DNA from 3 places in the Sphingobium agri genome. Region 3 is predicted to be linked to each of the others. Evidence: riboswitches for the same ligand, from Rfam matches in the RefSeq annotation. Region 3 holds a riboswitch; each other region holds the start of a gene.
What was found. A riboswitch is a leader RNA that binds a small molecule or an ion and turns the genes downstream of it on or off. The one in region 3 is predicted to bind cobalamin.

Region 1: linked by a shared signal. The riboswitch ahead of MU848_RS15770 (TonB-dependent receptor plug domain-containing protein) and the one ahead of MU848_RS15025 (TonB-dependent receptor) in region 3 are both predicted to bind cobalamin.
Region 2: linked by a shared signal. The riboswitch ahead of MU848_RS00050 (HoxN/HupN/NixA family nickel/cobalt transporter) and the one ahead of MU848_RS15025 (TonB-dependent receptor) in region 3 are both predicted to bind cobalamin.

Annotation. Positions count from the first base shown of each region.
Region 1 covers NZ_JALKHS010000018.1:33,645-40,998, forward strand. Annotated here, with positions in the region: gene MU848_RS15750 (penicillin-binding protein activator) at 1-1,170, shown strand, start outside; gene MU848_RS15755 (ABC transporter ATP-binding protein) at 1,277-2,056, opposite strand; gene MU848_RS15760 (FecCD family ABC transporter permease) at 2,050-3,045, opposite strand; gene MU848_RS15765 (ABC transporter substrate-binding protein) at 3,171-4,010, shown strand; gene MU848_RS15770 (TonB-dependent receptor plug domain-containing protein) at 4,047-5,915, opposite strand; cobalamin riboswitch at 6,082-6,343, opposite strand; gene mobA (molybdenum cofactor guanylyltransferase) at 6,371-6,904, shown strand; gene cobA (uroporphyrinogen-III C-methyltransferase) at 7,106-7,354, opposite strand, start outside.
Region 2 covers NZ_JALKHS010000001.1:5,305-12,658, forward strand. Annotated here, with positions in the region: gene MU848_RS00040 (DUF1636 domain-containing protein) at 1-274, opposite strand, end outside; cobalamin riboswitch at 433-622, opposite strand; gene MU848_RS00045 (formate dehydrogenase accessory sulfurtransferase FdhD) at 670-1,452, opposite strand; cobalamin riboswitch at 1,540-1,784, shown strand; gene MU848_RS00050 (HoxN/HupN/NixA family nickel/cobalt transporter) at 1,958-3,007, shown strand; gene cobW (cobalamin biosynthesis protein CobW) at 3,004-4,044, shown strand; gene cobN (cobaltochelatase subunit CobN) at 4,044-7,354, shown strand, end outside.
Region 3 covers NZ_JALKHS010000012.1:21,629-28,982, forward strand. Annotated here, with positions in the region: gene MU848_RS15010 (malate synthase G) at 1-881, opposite strand, end outside; gene MU848_RS15015 (LysR family transcriptional regulator) at 993-1,886, shown strand; gene MU848_RS15020 (hypothetical protein) at 2,067-2,246, shown strand; cobalamin riboswitch at 2,480-2,726, shown strand; gene MU848_RS15025 (TonB-dependent receptor) at 2,967-4,925, shown strand; gene MU848_RS15030 (hypothetical protein) at 5,158-5,400, shown strand; gene MU848_RS15035 (cytochrome c oxidase assembly protein) at 5,522-6,265, shown strand; gene MU848_RS15040 (c-type cytochrome) at 6,238-6,666, opposite strand; gene MU848_RS15045 (hypothetical protein) at 6,663-6,947, opposite strand; gene MU848_RS15050 (cytochrome c oxidase subunit 3) at 6,944-7,354, opposite strand, start outside.

The sequences.
Region 1 (7,354 bases), on a different contig from region 3:
ATGTTCGCGGCAATGAAGCGCGGCGCGCGCATCCTCTTCGCCGCCAGCGCCCTGGCGCTCGCTGCCTGTCAGTCGATCGTGCCCCGTGGACCCGCGCCCGTCCGTCCTTCCGAGCCTGTCCCGACCGGCCCCGACGTGACGCAGGGCCTGCCCACCGATGCGCAGCGGCACCGCGTCGCGCTGCTGGTGCCGATGAGCGGCCCCAATGCGGGCGTCGGCCAGTCGATCGCCAATGCCACCACCCTCGCCCTCCTGGATACCAAGGCGGACAAGGTGCGCATCACCACCTATGACACCAGCATGGGCGCGGCGGCGGCGGCGAACCGGGCGCTGGCGGAAGGCAATCGCCTGATCCTGGGCCCGCTGCTGGCAGAAGACGCACGGGCCGTCGGGCCGATCGCGGCGCGGGCTAACGTGCCGGTCATCAGCTTTTCCAACGATGTGAGCGTTGCCGGGAACGGCGTCTACATCATGGGGTACAATCCGGGCCAGTCGATCGAGCGCGTGGTCGATTTCGCCAGGGGCAAGGGACTGTCGAAGTTCGCCGCGCTGGTGCCCAAGGGCATGTATGGCGAGCGCTCCGGCACATCGCTGCTGCGCGCAGTAGAGGGCGCGGGCGGCACGGTCGTGTCGATGCAGACCTTCGACCGAACGCCAGCGTCGATGACGGCGGCGGTCAAGAAGTTGCAGGCGTCGTCCAGCTATGATGCGCTGCTGATCGCCGACAGCGGGCGGGTGGCTTTGCAGCTTGCCCCCATCGTGCGGAAGAATGGCGGCGCGACGGCGCGGCTGCTCGGCACGGAATTGTGGAATACGGACAGCAGCCTTGGATCCAGCCCGGCGCTGCGCGGCGCCTGGTTCGCCAGCGTGTCGGACGGCCTCTACGGGCAACTGGCGACCAAATATCGGGCGCGTTACGGCAGCGCGCCGTTCCGGCTTTCCGCGCTGGGCTACGACGCGGTGCTGCTGACCGTGCGCATCGCGCGCGACTGGCGGCCCGGCACCCCCTTCCCGGCGGCGCGGCTGCGCGATGCGGGCGGCTTTTCCGGGATCGACGGGGCGTTCCGCTTCGGACGCAGCGGGATAGCCGAGCGAGCGCTGGAAGTGTCGGAGATTGGCGCGGGCACCTACACGGTGGTGGCTGCGGCACCGAAGGCTTTCGGGGAGTAGTAACCACCTTTCGCCCAAACTCTTCCGTTCGGGCTGAGCCTGTCGAAGCCCTTGTCTTCCAAGGGGGGAAGCCCTTCGACAAGCTCAGGGCGAACGGAGGTAGCGCTTAGCCTTTGATCCGCCCAGTCGGCAGGATCAACGGCCACGCCCCACCAGCCTCGATACAAGCCGAAATGCCGTAGACTTGGGCAAGGCTCTGCTCCGTCAGCACGTCCATCGGCTTGCCGTCCGCGACCAGCCGCCCCTTGTCCATCAACAGCAGCCGGTCGCAATAGCGCGCTGCCATACCCAGGTCGTGCAGCACGGTGACAACCAGCGATCCTGCCCGCGCCTCGGCCTTCAATAAGTCCATGACATCAAGCTGATGCCCCGGATCAAGCGCGGCAAGCGGTTCATCAGCGATGAGCGAGGGCGCTCCCACCGCCAATGCGCGGGCGAGGAGAACACGGGCCCGTTCGCCGCCTGACAATTCTGTCGCGATTCGTCCCTTCAGATGCAGCACGTCAGCGCGGGCGAGCGCGGCATCGACCATCGCCTCATCCTCTGACGACAGCCGCGACAGCGGGCCCAGATGCGGCATCCGCCCAAGCGCCACCAGCCGCTCCACCATCAAGGGCCAGTGCAATGTCTGCCCCTGCGGCAGATAGGCAACCAGCCGCGCGATGTCCTTGCGGCCGATACTGGCGATCGGCTTTCCATTGACCGACACCGTTCCACTCTCCACGCGGGCAAGGCCGAGCATCGCTCGGATCAGCGTCGATTTGCCCGCGCCATTGGGGCCGATGATGCCGACCAGCTGCCCCGGCTCCAGCGCCGTAGTGACGCCGCGAACCGCAGCGTGACGGCCAAGGCGCACCGACAGCTCCTGCGTGCGGATCGTCACCATAGCCGCCGCTCCCGCATCAGGTGGACGAGGAAGACCGGCACACCCAACAGCGCCGTCAGAACGCCCAGCTTCAATTCGCTGCTGGTGGGAATGAGCCGCACGCCGATGTCCGCAAGCGTCAATAACGCCGCGCCGCCGAGCAAGGACGGAAGCAGGATGGCTGACGGCGAGCGATCGGTCAGCGGCCTGACGAGATGCGGCACGATCAGCCCGACAAAGCCGATCGCGCCAGACACCGCGACCGCGCCGCCGACGCCGATGGCGACACCCAGCATCATGCGCAGCCGCGCCTTGGTGAGGTCGACGCCCAATGCCTGCGCGCCCTCCTCCCCCAAGGTCAGCGCGTCGAGGCTGCGCCCGTCGGCGATCAGCAGCGCGGCTCCGACAAGCACGCAGGGCAAGGCGATCCAGACATGCGCATAGCTGCGATTTTCAAGGCTGCCCATCAGCCAGCTCATGATCTCCATCGCGGCGAAGGGATTGGGCGACAGGTTGAGCGACAGGCTGATCCCTGCCCCCGCCAGCGTCGCCACGGCAATGCCGGCGAGGATCAGCGTCAGCGGACTCTCCGATGGTCCCGCCAGCAGGAACAGAGCGCCGATCGCGATCAGGCTGGTGGTGATGGCAAGGATTGGCAGGATCACTGGATGAAGCTGTGCCAACCCGAAATAGAGCGCGCCCACCGCCCCGAGCGCGGCTGCATTGGATGCGCCGAGCACGGAAGGTTCGGCGAGCGGATTGCGCAGATAGCCCTGCAATGCCGCTCCGGCGAGACCGAGCATCGCGCCGACGATCAGCCCGAGCAGCATGCGCGGCAGGCGCAGATCGATCAGGATGGCGCGGGCGACCTCATCGCCTCCGCCACTCAGGACAGCAAGGATGCGAGCGGGGGCGAGCGGGACGGCGCCCAGCGTGAGGGAGCCGAGCGCTGCGATGAGAGTCAGCGCAATGAGGACAGGGAGCAGAAGCGGATGGCGGCGCGCGCTCATGGCTTGCGCACTCCAAGGCCGCTGATACAGGTCGTAGTGCTCCTGCGAAGGCAGGAGCCCAGTTCGTTCACTTGAGCTGGGCTCCTGCCTTCGCAGGAGCACGGCACGTTGCAGAGGCAGGATTGATGCGCGGAAAGATCATCGCGGCGCTTTGTGCGCTTAGCCTCACCAGCGCCGCCCCTGCCCCGCCGCGGCGAATCGTGTCGCTCAACACCTGTGCCGACCAATATGTGCTGGCGCTCGCTGATCCGGCGCAGATCGCGGCATTGAGCCCTTATGGCCATGATCCCGAATTGTCGGCAGCGGTGGCGAAGGCGCGGCGCTTTCCGGTGCTGAAGCGCCCGGCCGAAGAGGTGCTGGCGTTGCGGCCCGACCTCGTCATAGGCTTTCCCGATGGCGCGGGCGGCGTGGTCGGCGCACCCGATGGGCGATGGCGCAAGCTGGGCCTCGCGAGCGCTACCAGCTTCGCCGCCATCCGCGATCAGGTCCGTCAGGTCGCGGCGGCGGTCGGCCAGCGCGCGCGCGGCGAAGCGTTGATCAGGGGCATGGAGCGCGACCTTGCCGCCCTGCCCCGGCGCAAGGGCGGCGGGGTCGCGGCCTATTATCAGCGGCGCGGCTATATGACGGGCACGGGCACCCTGGTCGATGAACTGATCCGGCGCGCGGGCCTCGTCAATCTGGCGGAAAAGCTCGGCAAGCCCGCGCTGGCGCAAGTGCCGCTGGAACAGATGATAGCAGCCAGGCCCGACTATCTGATCGTGGAAGAAGGCAGCGAAAACATCGTCGATCAGGGGACGGAGATGCTGCACCATCCCGTGCTGCGATCCATTCCCCGCATCCGTGTGCCGCAAGCCTGGACGGTCTGCGGCGGCCCCGCCTATGTGCAGGCCGCGCACAGCATCATTGCCCAGGCGGATGCTGCGGGCAAAGACAGGGCGCAGCCAAAGGCCGCGCCCCGGCGATGAAGCGGGGCGGCCGCCCACCCCCGTCACCTTTTACCGTCAAAAGCGGACACGCACGCCGCCATAGGCCGATCGGCCATAGGTGCTGTAGCCATAGACGGTCGCATATTCTTCGTCCGTGACATTGTCGATGCGCCCGTAAATCTCCAGATGCTCGTTGATCGGCAGCGAGGCGCGGAGGTCCAGCCGGGCGTAGCCGTCGAGACGCTGGGTGTTGGCGGCATCGTTGAAGCTGTCGCCGACCATGGTCACCGTTGCGCCAGTCGACAGGCCGAACGACCAATCATAGTCCGCCGAGACGCTGACGGCATCCTTTGCGCGGCGGGGAAGGCGCCTGCCTTCGTTGAGCCCGCCTTCGGAACGGTCGATAGCGTCGATATAGCTGTAGGCCGCTACGACCGTCAGCGCATCGACGGGCTTCAGCGTCAAGGCTGCTTCCACGCCCTTTGCACGGGTGCGGGTGAGGTTGACATAGCGGCCGAAAGGCAGGGCGAAGCCGTCGAAATAAATCTGGTCGCGGGTGTCGCGGCGAAACGCGGTGACAGAGATCATCGCGCGGCCCTCATCCAGGCTCTGATCAAAGCCGATGTCATAGCTTTTCGACCTTTCGGGCTTGAGGTCGAGATTGCCATAGGTGGCGTCGTAGATCTGGTACAGCGAAGGTGCGCGAAAGCCTTCGCCATAGCTGGCGCGGATATTGGTGCGGCCTTCATTGGGCGTGTAGTTGGCGTTGGCGCCAAAGGTGGTGGCGCCCCCGAATTGGCTGTGATCGTCATGGCGTACGCCGCCGGTAACCGACAAGCCAACAAAAGGCTTTACGACCGCAAGCGCATAGACGCTGTCGATGTTTACCTCTGCTCCGCTGACGACCTTATCGCCCGTGAAGAAGTCGTAGAAGAACGAGTCATATTTGGGCCGCTCATGCTCGTAGCCAAAGACCAGTTTGGCTTGATCCACCGGCTGATAGACGCCTTCATATTCAAATCGCAGGTTGGTGCCTGAATAGCCATAGTCAGGCGCGGAACTGGGCGCGAAGAAATAGTCGCGGTCATTGCGGAACCAGGTCACCGCCGCACGCTGCGTCAACTTACCGTCGAAAGAGGAAAGGTTGAGCCCCGCATAGCCGACATATTGGTCAAGCTTGCTGCTATCCGTTGATTCAGCCGGCGCGCCAAAGAAGATGTCGGTATCGAGGTCCGCATGGATGTAATAGCCACGCAGGTCGAGGCTGAGATTGTCGGTGAAGGCAAGCTTCAGCTTCGCGTGGGTCGCGATATTTTCATAACCGTCCTTCTCCGTGCCGCCCTGTGCCGCGGAGATGCCATCGGTACGGAAATAGGCTACGCCCGCGCTGCCCGATGCGATGCCGGTGCTGCCCGATATGTCAGCCTTTGCATTCAGCGTGTCGGCATAGCCATAATCCACCGATGCGCTGCCGCCAAAGCCTTCGCCTGGCTCGGCCGACATGATGTTGACGACGCCGCCGATCGCCTGGCTGCCGTACACCACCGAGTTGGAGCCACGCAGGATTTCGATGCGGCGGATGTTGCCGGTGAGCAGATTGCCGAAGTCGTAGGCATCGCCAATGACGCTCGGATCATTGATCTTCACGCCATCGAGCAGCACCAGCGTTTGCGTCGTTTCCGCGCCACGGATCGAAATGCCGGTGACGCCGCCCACGGCATCGGCGCGGTTGAAACGGACGCCGGGCGTGGTGATCAGCAGGTCCGCGATGCTGACATTCTGGCGCGTCTCGATCGTCTTTTCATCGATCACCGTCACGGCCTGCCCGACTTCATCGGTCGGCTGCTCGATGCCGAGCGCAGTGACGACGATTTCGTCTGCATCTTCTGCAAGCGCGGGGGTGGCGGCAAGCAGCGCCAGCAGCGAGATTCCGGTCCTGATCATATTCTGTCTTCCCTGAGCGCCATGCGACATGAGGCCAGGGCTTCCGCGCGAGCGGCCGGTGCGCGAGGGAGGGAGACGCCAATCCCGTCACGCGCACCGATGCGGCCCTGCGCCGCTTCGTCGCTCAGACGGAAAACCGTGCCCGGGCCGATCCCTGGACCCAGGCAAGAGCGACCATGCGCCGGCAGGTTTCCTGGCTCGCGGGTCGTCGCGGCGATGCACGGGCCTTCCCGGACGCGTGTCCAGTGGCTGGTCCCCCTCGCCTTCCCCTTTTGAAGGCATGCGGGTTTCCGGGTGCATCGCGCTCACCGCTTACAGTTGCAGGGGCAGCTGCGGACTTGGACGGATGAACCGTCCCCACCGCATTCCCTTTCCGGCGCGATCTTTCGTGAACGGTTGCCCGCTCACGCCGCGCGCCATAGGGGAAAGCGAGGGTTCTGCCAAGGAGTGGATCGATGCGATTACTGGGCGCTGTGCTTGCCGGGGGACGATCCCGTCGGTTCGGGAGCGACAAGGCGCTGGCGCTGATGGCGGATGGGCGCATGCTGATCGACCATGCGGTGGCGGCGATCGCGCCCCATGTGGAGACGGTGGTGGTCTGCGGGCGGACGGTCGAGGGGATGACCAGCCTCTCCGACCGGCCCGGGCCTGATATGGGACCGCTGGGCGGGCTGAACGCGGCACTGCATCATGCGCGGGACGAAGGCTATGACGCGGTGCTGACGACCGGGTGTGACATGCCGGTCTATCCGGCGGCGTTGGTGGAGGCGCTGGCGGGAGAAGGCGCTGCGGTGTTGAAGGGGCAGCAATTGGCGGGGTTCTGGCCTGCCGGGCTTGCGGATGAACTGGACGCGCATCTGGCTGAGGAGAATAGCCGGTCGATATATGGCTGGCTGGAGCGGATCGGCGCGCGGATCGTGGAGCGGGCGGATATCGTCCTGCCGAATATTAATCGACCGCAGGATCTTGCCGGATTGCCGAAAAGCTAGCTGCGCCGTGCTCCTGCAAAGGCAGGAGCCCAATTCAGAGGGCGGGACTGGGCTCCTGCCTTTGCAGGAGCACGTTGCTTATCGTGCTGAGCGGGTTGCACCCTATCGCCGAGCTGAACTTGCCGAAGCCCCCTCCCTTCCTTCCAACTAAGTTCGGGGGCGTTCGGCAAGCTCAGGGCAAAGGTCGCGGAGAGCCGGTCTTCAAAGCTGAAGAGCGACGCTCGTGGCGGCCTCTACTGGCATGGTCGTGCCCGCCACCGCTTCACCAATCAGAAGCAGGGTCGGATCTTCGTCGCTGATCGTGGCCACCAGAAAGGCAAGCGCCGACAGCTTCCCCCGGATCAGGCGTTCGGTGGGCAGCGAGACATTGACCGCCACCATCACCGGCGTCTCGGGATCGCGTCCGGCGGCGATCAACTGGCGGCTGATCTCGCCAGCAGCGGCACGGCC
Region 2 (7,354 bases), on a different contig from region 3:
CGGCATCCGCGTCCGGGGTGAAGTCGCCCAGCACATAACCGACCTTGCCAGGGCCGCGCACATGGACGGTGCAATGCCGCTGGCAGGCGAAGAGGCAGGGCATGTCCTGCACGGCGATCGCTTCATAGGCAGGCTCCTGCGCCTGAAGGCCACGCATGGCATCGACCAGCAGCGCACCGCCGCGGCGCCCTTCGCTGTCTTCCCGTTGGTCTGCGGACAGGCGGCAGGCCGAACAGACGACCACCGACGCGCTGTTTTCGACGGCACGCAGCATCAGCGGCACGCTTTTATAATCATCTGAACATGAAAGACGGGCATCATGGCCCTCCCTGCAAAATCGAACCGCAACGGCCCTGCCCGGCCAGTGGCGGGCAAGGCGATGGCTGTCGTCCGCGCGGGGAACCCCGTTCGTCCGGTACACCCTGTCCGGTCGAAGAACGACTGCGGCAGGCAGGTCTCCTGGCTCACGGGTCGATGCGCATCGGCCGCCTTCTCGGGAGATACTCCCCCAATGGCTGCGTGGCCGGTCCACTCACCGCTTACAGTTGCAGGGGCAGCGCGGGCATTGCACCCGACTTCCCTTTTGATCCCCAAGCGGGGAACCTGTCGCGGCGCTGCTGATAATGAGGCAGGACCAAGCCCGCAAGCGGTAGATGAAGCGGCGCCTCGTCAGCCGGGCGGCCTGCCCGCCGCCAGCACGGCGTCTGCCCGGGCCAGCACGATGATCGGCAACCCGGCGCTGGCGGCGCGTTCGGCAGCGAGGCGGGTGGGGGCGGATATGGTGACAAGCAGCGGGCAGTCGGCGAGCGCGGCCTTCTCCACCAGCTCATAGGAACAACGCGAGGACAGTAGCGCAAAGCCGCCATCCCATGACAATTGCCGCCGCCGCATCGCCCCGATCAGCTTGTCGAACGCGTTGTGGCGGCCCACATCCTCATAGGCGAGGCGGATTGCGCCATCTGCCCCCGCCAGAGCAGCGGCATGGACAGCACCGGTTTGCCGATTGAGCGGTTGATGCGCGGCAAGATCGCCCAACGCCCGGAAGATAGCCGCCCGGCCTGCGGCCGAGCGGGCTGTCACGGCGGGCAGGGGCCGCAGCGCCTGCTCCAGATTTTCGACGCCGCATAAGCCGCAGGAGGAATCGGAGACGCGGTGACGGACGCGGCCGAGCAGTCCCTCCACCCGCTCCGGCGGAAGCGTAGCGCGGGCGACGAGGCCCTGCTCCGTTACATGGACGTCAACGTCGAGCGGCGCGTCCGATGGCAGGACCAGCCGCTCGGCAAGCGCGAAGCCCTGAACCAGTTCGGCCACGTCCCCTGGCGTCGCCATCAGCACCGCATAGCCGACGCCGTTGAACTCTATCGCGACTGGCATCTCTTCCGCCAGATCGCGCTCCACGGGCGATGCGTCGCCCTCTGGGCTAATGCGGGTGAAGGAGAAAGGAGACGGCATAGCGCCGGTCTAGGCGGGCGGGATGCGCCCTGCAATATCACGCAACCATGCAACTGCCGCTTTCCTTTGCCGGTCAAGCCATCTATGCACAGCCCCGATCGCGCCGGTGCCCGAACGGGCTTCAAAGGGAATGCGGTGCGGGCTGCCGGTCAGGCGCCCAAATCCGCGGCTGTCCCTGCAACTGTAAGCGGTGAGCGAGACGCATAGCGACTTTCCGTTACCGCCGGAGGGTCAGCCACTGGGCCGGACGCTAAATCATGCGAGGCCTGGGAAGGCCATGTGTCGAGCGATGACCCGCAAGCCAGGAGACCTGCCGGCGTCTGGTCGCTCTTGCTTTGGCCCAGGGGATGGCCGGGGCACGGTATTCCGTCTGAGCGACGCGTGCGGCGGGACCGCACCGGCATGCGTGCCGGGCGCTAAGATGCGTCCGTCCGGCGCGTCGTGCTGGCCGCATAGCGGAGGTCCCGTCCAGTCTCGCTGACGCAGACGGGAGCCAAGCCGTCCGATGGTTATGCAAGTTCCGGCGCTGCGCCGCCGCGCGACATGGATGTTCGCGCTGCTGATCGCCGCCAATATCGGCCTTTGGATATGCGCCCTGATGATCTTCTCGGGCGATACGATGATGCTGGGCACCGCCCTGCTCGCCTGGAGCCTGGGCCTGCGACATGCGGTGGACGCCGACCATATCGCCGCGATCGACAATGTGACGCGCAAACTGATGCAGGACGGGCAGCAGCCGCTGACCGTGGGCCTGTGGTTCGCCATCGGGCATAGCGCGATCGTGCTGATCGCGGCGGTCCTCATCGCCTTTGCCGCCAGTGCCCTCAGCCGCGTCGAGGCGGCGGGGGAGATCGGCGGCACGATCGCCACGATCATCTCAGCAAGCTTCCTCTTCGCTATCGCGGCGATGAACCTCATCATCCTGCGGTCTGTTCTGAAGACGTTCAATCATGTTCGCAACGGTGGAAGCTATGTCGATGAGGACATGGACATTCTGCTGGGCAATCGGGGCATGTTGTCGCGCCTGTTCCGGCCGCTGTTCCGCCTCGTCACGCGTAGCTGGCACATGGCGCCGCTCGGATTTCTCTTTGGTCTGGGGTTCGACACGGCGACGGAGGTGGCCATCCTCGGCCTGTCGGCGGGTCAGGCGGCGAGCGGTCTTTCGATCGCAACGGTACTGATCTTCCCCTTGCTGTTCGCGGCGGGCATGGCGCTCATCGACACGGCGGACGGCGCGCTGATGATGGGCGCTTATCATTGGGCATTCGTGAAGCCGATCCGCAAGCTTTACTATAACATCACCATCACGCTGGTGTCGGCGCTGGTCGCCATCGTCATCGGCGGGATCGAAGCGGCGGCGCTGCTGGGCGACAAGCTGGGCCTGACCGGCGGCATCTGGTCGATCACCGCCCGTCTGGGCGAGCATTTCAACAGCCTCGGCTTTTTCATCATCGGCCTGTTCGCCGCCTGCTGGCTGGTGAGCTGGATCATCTACCGCTGGAAGCGCTTCGACGAGATCGACGTGCTCATCCCCAACAAAGGACAGACATTATGAGCAAGGTTTCCGCCACGGTCATCACGGGCTTTCTGGGTGCCGGAAAGACGACGCTGATCCGCCACCTGATCGAAAATGCGGGCGGGCGTCGGCTCGCCCTCATCATCAACGAATTTGGCGATGTCGGCGTAGACGGTTCGCTGGTGAAGGGCTGCGGCGACGAAGCCTGTCCGGACGAGGATATCATCGAGCTTGCCAATGGCTGCATCTGTTGCACCGTGGCGGACGATTTCCTGCCCACCATGCAGCGGCTGCTGGACCGGGACGTGCCGCCCGATCACATCATCATCGAAACCTCAGGGCTCGCACTGCCCAAGCCACTGGTGAAAGCGTTTCAGTGGCCCGATATCCGGACGCGGGCGACCGTGGACGGCGTCATTGCGCTCATCGATGCGGATGCGCTGGCAGCCGGGCGCTTTGCCCATGATGAAGCCGCGCTCGCTGCGGCGCGGGCGGCCGACCCGACGCTGGACCATGACAGCCCCATCGAGGAGCTGTTCGAAGACCAGCTGGCCTGCGCCGACCTGGTGCTGCTGAACAAGACCGACCTTGTCGCGCCTGAAAAGCTGGCGGAACTGGAGCAGCAGCTGGGCGGGGAAGTGCGGCCGGGCGTCCGCCTCCTGCGCACCGCGCGCGGCGAGATCGACCCCGCCGTCCTGCTCGGCCTTGGTGCGGGCGTCGAGGACCAGATTGATGCGCGCCCGTCCCATCATGATGATGAGGAGGATCATGATCATGAGGATTTCGACAGCTTCGTCCTGCAACTGGAGGAAATCGGCAATCCCGCGCCGCTGCTGGCGGCTTTGGAGAAGCTCATCACCGACCATGACATTCTGCGCGTGAAGGGCTTTATCGCCATCGCCGGGCGCCCCGCACGGCTGGTCATTCAGGCGGTGGGACCCCGCATCCAGCATCATTTCGACCGGCAGTGGCAGGCAGACGAGGTGCGCACGTCGCAGCTGGTGGTGATCGGTCAGGCCGGATTGGATCGCGCCGCCATCGAAGATGCGCTGTCAGGACAGCTGGCAGACGCCTGATGCATTTGCTGACCGCCACGCCGGGCACCGTTTCGAACGGGGATGAAGCCATCGATCTTGGCCAGTCGCCGGGCGACATCGTACTGCTGACCGTGGCGGACAGCGACCTTGCCTGCTTTGCGAGCGCGGCGGCGATGCTGGGCGATGGCGCGCCTTCCATCCGGCTCGCCAACCTTCTGCAATTGAAGCATCCCTATTCGGTCGATCTCTATGTCGAAAAGGTGATTTCCCACGCGAATTTTATCTGCGTCGTGTTGCTGGGGGGCAAGAGCTACTGGCCCTATGGCATTGAGGAAATTGCCAATGTCGCGCGCGAAAAGGGCATAGCGTTCGCCGCGATCGCCGATGGGCGGGAGGATGATCCGGAACTGCGCCTCGCCTCCACCCTGCCGCCCGAAACATGCGATCTGCTGCGGGATTATTTGCGACAGGGAGGCATCGCCAATGCGATCGCCTTTCTGAAGACGGCTGCGGGGATCGCGGGACTGGATGCGGGCTATGCCGACCCGCCGGTGCCGGTCGCCGACGCGGGGCTGTATTTGCCGGGTGTCGAGCGTCCCGTGCTGGATCAGGTGAAGGCGGGCTGGACGGATGGGCAGCCTGTAGTGCTGTTCCTATTCTACCGTGCGCTGCTGATCGCCGGGACGCTGGAGGCGGTGGACGCGATGATCGCCGGACTGCAGGCAGCGGGGCTGAATGTGCTGGCAGTGCATGTGCGCGCGCTGCGCGAACCCTTTGCGCGGGATTTCTTGGAAGGGGTGATATCGTCGGTGGGTCCTGATGTCATCCTGAACGCGACCGCCTTTGCTGCATCCGCGCCGGGCGAGCCGCGCACGCCGTCGATATTGGAGCAGGCGGACTGCCCTGTCCTCCAGACCATGTTCGCCAGCGCCGAACAGGCGACATGGCAGGACAGCGCGCGGGGCCTGGGGCCGCGCGATCTGGCGATGCATATCGCCTTGCCCGAGGTGGACGGGCGGATCTTTACGCGGGCGGTCGCTTTCAAGGCGGCGGCGCGGTTCGACGCGCGCACCGAATGCAGCATAATCGTGCCGCAGGTGCTGGCGGACAGAGTGAGCTTCGTCGCGCAACTTGCTGGAAATTGGGCGAGGTTGCGGCGTACTCCTTCGGGTGAGCGGCGCGTGGCGCTGGTGCTCGCCAATTACCCAAACCGGGACGGCCGGATCGGCAATGGCGTCGGACTCGACACCCCCGAAAGCGCAGCGGCGATCCTGCGGGCGCTGGGAGAGGCTGGCTATGCCATTAGCGGTGCGCCCGCCGAGGGCGCGGCGCTGATGCAGCTGATGACGGGTAGCGAAACAACGTGCGCGCTGCCCCTCGCGGATTATCGTGCTGCGTTCGCAGGCCTGCCTGGAAGCGTTCGCCAGCTGGTGACGGACCGATGGGGAGAGCCGGAGGATGATCCATTCTGCGAGGATGGCGCGTTTCGCCTGCGGGTGCATCGCTTCGGCCATGTCGCGGTCACGGTGCAACCCTCACGCGGCTATGATGTCGATCCCAAGAGCAGCTATCATGATCCAGCGCTGCCGCCGCCGCATGCCTATCTCGCCTTCCACATCTGGCTGGCTCAAGAATTTGGCGCCCACGCGGTGGTGCATGTGGGCAAGCATGGCAATCTGGAATGGCTGCCCGGCAAGGCGATTGCGCTTTCGGAAAACTGCTTCCCCGAAATCTGCGCCGGACCGATCCCGCAAATCTATCCCTTCATCGTCAATGATCCGGGCGAAGGCACGCAGGCGAAGCGCCGGATCGGCGCGTGCATCATCGACCATCTGACGCCGCCACTGACACGGGCAGAGACCTATGGGCCGCTCAAGGAGTTGGAGGCGCTGGTCGACGAATATTATCTGGCGGCTGGTATGGACCCGCGCCGGCTGGAGACGCTGCGGCGGGACATATTGGCGCTGGCTGCGGCGCAGGGGCTGGACAAGGATGCAGGGGCTCAGGGCAGCGGTGATGATGCGCTGGCGGCGATCGACAATTATCTGTGTGAGTTGAAAGAAATGCAGATCCGCGATGGTCTGCATGTCTTCACCCTATCGCCCGAGCGGGCATTGCGCCGCGATTTGCTGATCGCCTTGGCTCGCTGCCCCAGGGGATTGGACGGAGGGCAGCAATCGCTGCTGCGGGCGCTGGCGGATGATCTGGCGCTTGGGTTCGATCCGATCGACTGCGGCATGGGCATGCCGTGGACGGGGCCGAGACCGCAGATTCTGGCGGATACGACACCTGACGTCTGGCGCAGCACCGGCGATACGGTCGAGCGACTCGAGCTCTATGCCATGCAGCTACTCGATACGGGAGAAGCCGGTCCCGGGCCTGCAAGTGCGCAGGTTCTGGAGACGATCCGCAATGACCTCGCGCCCCGCGTCGACGCTTGCGGAGAGGCGGAGAGGACGGCACTGCTTCAGGCGCTCGACGGAAGGTTCGTGGCGCCCGGTCCCTCCGGGGCACCGACACGGGGACGGCCCGATGTATTGCCGACCGGACGGAATTTCTATTCGGTCGATACGCGCGCGGTGCCGACCGTCGCGGCGTGGAACCTGGGCCAGAAATCGGCAGAGCTAGTCGTGCAGGACTATCTCCAGCGCGAAGGCGAATATCCGCGCTCCATCGCCCTGTCCGCGTGGGGCACGGCGAACATGCGTACCGGCGGTGACGACATCGCGCAGGCGCTCGCGCTGATGGGGGTGCGGCCGCGGTGGGACTGGGGATCGGGACGGGTGGTCGGGTTTGAGGTGATGACGATCGCCGAACTCAACCGGCCCCGCGTGGACGTGACGTTGCGCGTGTCCGGATTCTTCCGCGACGCCTTTCCCGAACAGATCGACCTGGTCGACAGCGCCGCCCGCGCCGTCATGGGACTGGACGAGCCGGAAGAGGACAATCCCGCCGCCGCGCGTCACCGGGCGGAAGCAACGGCCCTGATGGCTGAGGGCGCGGCTGAAAAGGCAGCGCTGCGCCGTGCGGGAACGCGTGTCTTCGGATCGAAACCGGGCGCCTATGGCGCGGGATTGCAGGCGATGATCGACGAGCGGCTGTGGCATGATCGTTCGGACCTGGCGAACATCTATCTCGATTGGGGAAGCCACGCCTATGGCGGCGGCGTCGAGGGCGATGCGGAACGCGACCTGTTCGCCCGGCGGCTGGGCGAGGCTGATGCTCTCATCCAGAATCAGGATAATCGCGAGCATGACCTGCTCGACAGCGATGATTATTATCAGTTCGAAGGCGGGATCGCAGCGGCGGTCGAGCATCTGTCGGGCCGCCAGCCACTCAGCTATCATAA
Region 3 (7,354 bases):
CCATTCAGCCGCCGCGTCGTCATCGCGCCATTCTTCTCGAAGCTCTCCTCCAGGTCGCCCTTCATCAGCCCCAGCCAGTTGGCATAGGCCGCCACCTTGTCCGCAGCATCCACCGCCGCGACCGAATCCTCCAGGTCGCAGATGGTCGACAAAGCCGACTCCAGCACGACATCGGCCAGATGCGCCAGGTCATCCCGCCCGATCGGATGCCCCGCATCGATCACCAGTTCGATATGCAGCCCATGATTGCGCAGCAGGATATTATCCCCCGCCCGCCCGGCAAATTGAGCAGGATCCCGCAACACCGGCACCCCGCCAGCCCACTCCGCCCAGCTCCCCTCCGCCAAAGGCACCGCCCGGTCCAGAAACGCCTTGGCCCAGGCAATCACCTGCGCCCCACGCGCCGGATCATAGCCCTTGCCCGCCGCCGCCCCCGGGATCGCATCCGTCCCGTACAGCGCATCATACAGGCTTCCCCACCGCGCATTGGCCGCGTTCAACAGGAACCGCGCATTCAGGATCGGCACCACCAACTGCGGCCCCGCCAGGCTCGCAAGCTCCGCATCCACCCGGCCCGACCCGATGGAAAAGGGCGCAGGCTCCGCCACCAGATAGCCGATCTCCGTCAGGAAAGCCCGATAGGCCTCCGCATCGAAAGGCCGCCCCGCATGCTCCCCGTGCCAGGCATCGATCTGCGCCTGAAGAGCATCGCGTTTCTCCAGCAAAGCCGCATTGCGCGGCGCGAACCGCGCGAAAATCGCAGCAGCGCCTCGCCAGAACGCATCCGCCACGATCCCCGTCCCCGGCAGCACATCCTCATCGATAAAGCGCGCCAGTTCGGCGGCCACCATCAGGCCCGATTTCTCGATCATGCCGTCCATGGGCAACTCTCCATCACGAAAAACTATGGCCAAAATCTATAGACCCGCCGCCATCCTCGCACTAGACGATAAAGGTTCAAAGCATCTGTTCCTCACAGGAAAAGATCATCAATGGACCCCGATTATCTCCTCTTCGCCCGCGCGGTGGAAGCAGGCAGCCTCTCAGCCGCTGGCCGCATGCTCAACATCTCGCCCGCGATGATGTCGAAACGCCTCTCTCGCCTCGAAGCCCGCCTCGGCGTCCGCCTCATTCACCGAACCACGCGCCGCCTCGCCCTGACGGAAGAGGGCGCCAGCCTTCACCGCGATCTCGTCGCCATCCTCGACGCCATTGCCCAGGCGGAAGAGCGCGTCACCAATCGCCACCGCACCGCGTCAGGCCCGCTGCGCATCTCCGCCCCCACCTCCTTCGGCCGCCTCCACGTCGCCCCCCATGTCGCCCGCTTCCTGGAACAGCATCCGCGCATCGACCTCCAACTCAACCTGTCCGATGCCTATGAAGACCTGCTCGCCGAACGGATCGACCTTGCGATCCGCATCACCAGCGACATTCCCGCCCATCTGGAGGGGCATCATCTCGCCGCCAACCGCCGCATACTCTGCGCGAACCCCGCCTATCTCGCCGCCCACGGCACGCCGGAAAGGATAGCCGACCTCTCGCGCCACCGCCTGCTCGCGGCCGAAGGACAATTGCCATGGCGATTGGTCAACGGGCGCGCGCGCAAGCTGATCGACGGCCAAAGCCATGTCCGCACCAACAGCAGCGAAATCGTGCGTGAACTCGCCCTCACCGGCGTCGGCATCGCCCTGCGCTCGCTCTGGGACGTGGGCGATCTGATGGCGGACGGACGCCTCGTCCGCGTCCTTGAACCTTGGGAAGGCCCCGCCGACCTCGCCGTCCACGCCGTCCACCCCCGCGCGGCGGGCCGCCCTGCCGCCGTGGACACCTTCATCGCATTCTTGCGCGAAAGCTTCCGCGACGCGCCGTGGAACAGGGGCGGTTGATAGAAAAAGCCAGGCGGGCTCCCGCTCAACCCGCTGAAAAGCCAAAATTCCATTATGCGAAAATTCGCCAGGCTCCTGTCAAAAAATAGAAGCTTTCCGGCGTTAACCTGCGTAATGGCAGCGGGAAACAGGCCGATGTTATCGTTCGAGCCATAAGAAACTTGAGAGAGGATATGGGCCATGCGCCCCAATGACGCGTCACATTTTTCCGCCTGCGCCGCCCAGGAAGCGCGGCAAGCCAGGGAAGCCCGCCTGCGCGGCGCCGACCAGGCAACCATCGCCCTCCACAATGAACGCGCCGTCCGCTACCAGGCCATGGCCCTCCGCCTCCAGCGAGAACGCTGCACGACCCTGAACTGATTGGCGCGAAGGCCCAGCACCACCATTCCCCTCTCCCCTTCAGGGGTCGGCCAGAGGCACGTGACTCTGGCCGAGGTGCCGAGCGAAGCGAAGGCGGGAGAGGGGACTGTAAAGCAACCAACGCCGCCCCCCTCTCCCCACCCCTCCCCCCTAAAGGGGAGAGGGAGCAATCCCCACCCACCCCCCTTGCCCCACACCCCCACCTCCGCTATCGCCCCCTCACCCGGGCAACCCCCGGGCATGATCGCGCCGGTGCCTCGAAAGAGGCTTAAAAGGGAACATGGTAAGGAAGGCATCCGCCTCCCCAAGCCAGGGCTGTCCCTGCAACTGTAAGCGGCGAGCGCGATGCACATCGCCCCACCTCACAGGCAGGTTGGGGCAAGTCACTGGGCCGGACGCTAAATCCTGCGAGGCCTGGGAAGGCCGTGCATCAAGCGATGACCCGCGAGCCAGGATACCTGCCAGCGTTTGGTCGCTCTTGCCTTGGTCCAGGGGATGGCCGCGGCACGGTGAACTCCGTCTGAGCGACGAACGAGCGGCAAGAGGCCGCTTCGGTGACGCTGGCGGCCGCCTTGGGGGCGTCCGGCCGTCGGCGTGCGCCGGTCGTCGCCTGACGACAGGTCTCTTGCCGGATGTCGCCAGACGCCCGGAGTGCATGATGTGAAACTTCCCGATCATTTCCACCGCGCCGCCTGGGCGCTGACCGCCACTCTCCTCCCCCTGCCAGCCTTTGCCGCCGAAGCGGCCGACGCGGGCGAAGACACCAGCGCCATCATCGTCTTCGGCCGGGGCGAGGACAAGATCGGCACCGCCCATGCGGCGAGCGAAGGCAGCGTCGGCGGCGCTGACCTTCTCGTCCGCCCGCTGCTGCGCGTCGCCGAACTGCTCGAAGCCGTGCCGGGCATGGTCGCGGCCCAGCATTCGGGCAGCGGCAAGGCCAATCAATATTTCCTGCGCGGTTTCAACCTCGACCATGGGTCGGACTTCACCACCTATATCGACGGGGTTCAGATGAACTTCCGCAGCCATGGCCACGGCCAGGGCTATCTCGACCTCAACGGGCTCATCCCGGAAATCATCGCGCGTGAGGATTTTCGCAAAGGTCCCTATCGCGCCGATGGCGGCGACTTCGCGCTTGCGGGCGCGGCCTATATGACCACGATCGACGGCTATGACCGGCCATGGGTCGCGGCGGAGGGCGGCTCCTTCGGCTGGCGCAGGCTGGCGTCGGGCGGGACCGTAAAGGCGGGTGCGGGCCATCTCACCCTGGTCGCGCAGGCCAAGGCCTATGACGGGCCATGGCAGGAGCCTGAACATCTGCGCCATTATGCGGGCTTCGCCAAATATACGCTCCCCACAGGGGCCGGGAAGATCGACGCCACGCTTCACGCCTATCGCGCGACATGGCGCCCGACCGAGCAAATTCCCGAGCGCATCGTAGGCACGCCGCTCTGCCCCGATATCTTCTGTTCGCCCGATCCGTCCGCGCGCGGTGAAACCACCCGCATTATCGGCAATCTCGCCACCGTTCAGCCGACATGGCGCGCCAATCTGTACGCCCAATTCTACGACTGGACGATGTTCTCCAACCCCACCTACACCGATCCCGACGGCACCAGCGCGCAGATACAGCAATTCGACCGCCGCTGGGTCCTCGGTTTCACGGGCGAAAAGCGCTGGGATGTCGACCCCGCGCTGCAACTGAAGCTCGGCACGGAAAACCGTTATGACGCGATCGGCAATGTCGGCGTCAACCGCACCGCAGGGCGCGCTTTCCTCTCCTCGCTTGGCCGCTATCGCGTCAACCAAGGCTCGGCCGCGCTCTATGGCGAAGCGACCGTCACGCCCCTTCCCGGCCTGCGCATCACCGGCGGCCTGCGTGGCGACTATTATCATTATGATGTCCGCAGCCGGGACGCCGTCGCCGCCGCGTTGGGTGAAGGCAGCGGCTCGGACACGCTCGTCTCGCCCAAGGCGTCGGCCGCATGGGCAATTACCCCGCAGGTCGAACTCTATGCCAATTGGGGCCGGGGCTTCCATTCCAACGATGCGCGCGGCGCGGTCAATGTGGACACGCCTGTTCCCATGCTCGTGCGCGGCACCGGCAAGGAACTGGGCGGCCGGCTTCAGCTTCCCGGCTTCACCTTCACCGCAACCTATTGGTGGCTGAACGTCGGAAGCGAGTTGCGCTTCGTCGGCGATTCCAACGCGGTCGAACCCAGCGGAGCCAGCCGCCGCCATGGCTATGAGCTTGTCGCCTTCTGGCGGCCACTCACCTGGCTTGCCTTCGACGGCAATTACACCGCCAGCCACAGCCGCTACACCAATGGCGATCATATCCCCAACGCCTTCAGGAACGCAGCGTCCGCCGGGGCGGCCATCGTCCTCGACCCATGGGAAGCAAGCATCCGCGTCCGCCATCTTGGACCCTCTCCCCTGATCGAGGACAATAGCGTGCGCGATCCCGGCAGCACTGTCGTCAATGCCCGCGCCGCCTGGAAGGGGAAGCGAGTGCAAGTCTATGCCGAACTGCTCAACATCCTGGGCAGCCGGGACAAGGACATCGCCTATTATTACGAATCCTACATCCCCGCCGCCGATGCGGAGCCGGTCGAAGGACGGCTGAGCCGCGTCGTCGAACCGCGAACGGTGCGCGGCGGGATCAAGTTCCTCTTCTGACAATGGGAAGCGAAGGCTGGTCGTTGGCAGGAGACCGGCCTTCGCGATCAACGACTTACTTATGGGACGGAAGTGTTCGTAAAGTAAAAGCCAGAGATTCTTTATTTAAACAGGTTAAAAGTCTTGGAGTTCAGCATGGAAATTTTGGGCTATGGTTGACGGGCTTTCGCCGCTGTGCAACTTTCCCTTACGGCAATCTGGACAAAGAATCAGTTGCCAGGAGAGGATGTCCATGACCCACCCACCTTTGCGGGGCGCCGTTTTTCACGCCATCTTGCGCGACTGCCTGGAAGCGCAGCGCGCGCCCAAGGAAACCGAAATACAACTGGTCGCCTGCAAGATCTGGCAGGACAGTTTCGCTGCAATATCGCACAAGAACTGGCATGATCTCGTGCCCGGCAGCGAAGAATATGAATATACCCTCAACGCCGCCCGCATGGCCTTCGGCATCCACGCAGCCAACAGCGCCGCCTGAATTTTGACCTCCAGGTCAGTTTTCGGCCCCAAATCTCCAAAACCCTTTCAATTCACCACTTCCTTCATGGGAACGATCCTCCCCCTCACGACTTGGTGACGGAAACAGAGGATCGTCCCGGTTGGAAAATCCCACCCCCTATTGCGGCACCGCTCCCCTGCCCGCGGAGTTCTGGACCCGGTGGAACTGGGACCCGCTATTGCTGCTGGCCATCGCCGCCGCACTCTTCCTCTCCCTGCGCCTTCCTCCCCCTTCCCGAAAACCCGCGATCGCCTTCACCGGCATCTGGGCGATCCTCTATATTTCCCCCTTCTGCGCGATCGGCTCGGCTCTCTTTTCCGCCCGGTCAGTCCATCATCTCGTCCTGATCCTGATAGCCGCCCCCCTGCTCGCCCGCGCGGCAGCCATGCTCCCTAAACGCGGATCGCTCGCCAGCTGGACGGTTCTTCAGGCGCTGGTCCTCTGGTTCTGGCACGCTCCGCCAGCATATGATCTGGCACTGTCCAATTCCGCCGCCTTCTGGCTGATGCAACTCAGCATCCTTCTTACCGCCACCGGCTTCTGGCACGCTCTCGCCCGCTCGGAACTCCCCGGCCGGATCATCGCCCTGTTCGCAACCATGATGCAGATGAGCTTGCTCGGCGCGTTACTCGCCTTCGCCCGAAGCGCCCTCTACCGCCCGCACTGGCTGACAACCCAGCCATGGGGATTGAGCCCGCTCGACGACCAGCAGCTTGCAGGCATCCTCATGTGGATTCCGGGCGGCACGCTCTATCTCGCCGCCGCCCTCTTCTACGCCTGGCACATGCTTGCCGAACAGCAGGATGACGGGCCAGCCTATGTTTCCCTGGGCGAAAGGGTATAGAGATAAGCGGCGATGTCGCGCGCTTCCTTCTCCCCTATGCCCATGTTCGGCATGGCGTTGCCGGGCACCACCGATTGCGGATAGCGAATCCACCGCACCAGCGCGTCCGGATCGTTCCGCAGCATCCCCGCCACGGTCTTGCGCGCGGCAAATCCAGCCAGGGAGGGGCCCACCGCCCCACGCGATGCCGCTATGCCGGGTATCTCATGACAGGCGCTACATTGCCTCGCCACTATCGCCCGCTCGCCCCGCTCGACAATGCCGCCCGTCAGTGCCTGCGCATGCTCTTCCTGCCTGCTCATCTCCTGCCGCTGTTGCACGGCGAAGCTGCCAATCGCTCCCACGGCGCCAAAGCCAGCCAACACCGCTACAAGCCACAAGCTGCCAGGAACGCGCCTCATGCCCGGCACCCCTCCAGGATCAGCAGAGCCAGAGCCTGGAACATCAACGCCAGAAAGAATATCCCGACCCACAACAACGCACCCCATTTCCCCGGCGCCAGCCTCACCAGCCCCCAGGAAGCAGCGCCAGCGATCAGCAAAAACAGCGCAATCCCAGCGCCCGGCCAATATGTGCCCGCTCGGCACCAGGCATGCAGGAAAAAGCTGATCCCCTGCTGGCTCGCGAACCAGAGCAGCGGAGGTCCGGCGAAAAGGATGGCGTAGCGCGCGTTCCTGCTCATGCCACCCTCGGCGCCCAGTAGATCAAGGCATAAAGCGGCAGCCAGCTGAGCTCAACGAACCGCCAGTAATTCGCATTGTCCTCCACATCAGCAAACTGCCGGTCGCCCACCTCATGCGTATGCAGCCACAGCGCGAGCACCAGCGTGTCTCCCCAGTCGGTGATCAGATGAACCGTGTGCAGGATCATCAGCATCCACAGCACCGACCCATAGGCATGCTCATCCCAGCGCAGCCCCAACGCAGTGAACTCCAACGCACGCGGTATGAACAGGAGAAACGCGGCCAGCGTCATGATGATGATGCCGATACGCACAGCTTTCTCATCCCTCGCCCTGGCCTTCTTGATCAGCCAACGGTTCGGAATTTCACTGAGCAACAGCCCGATCGTGAAGACGATGCCCCAGAC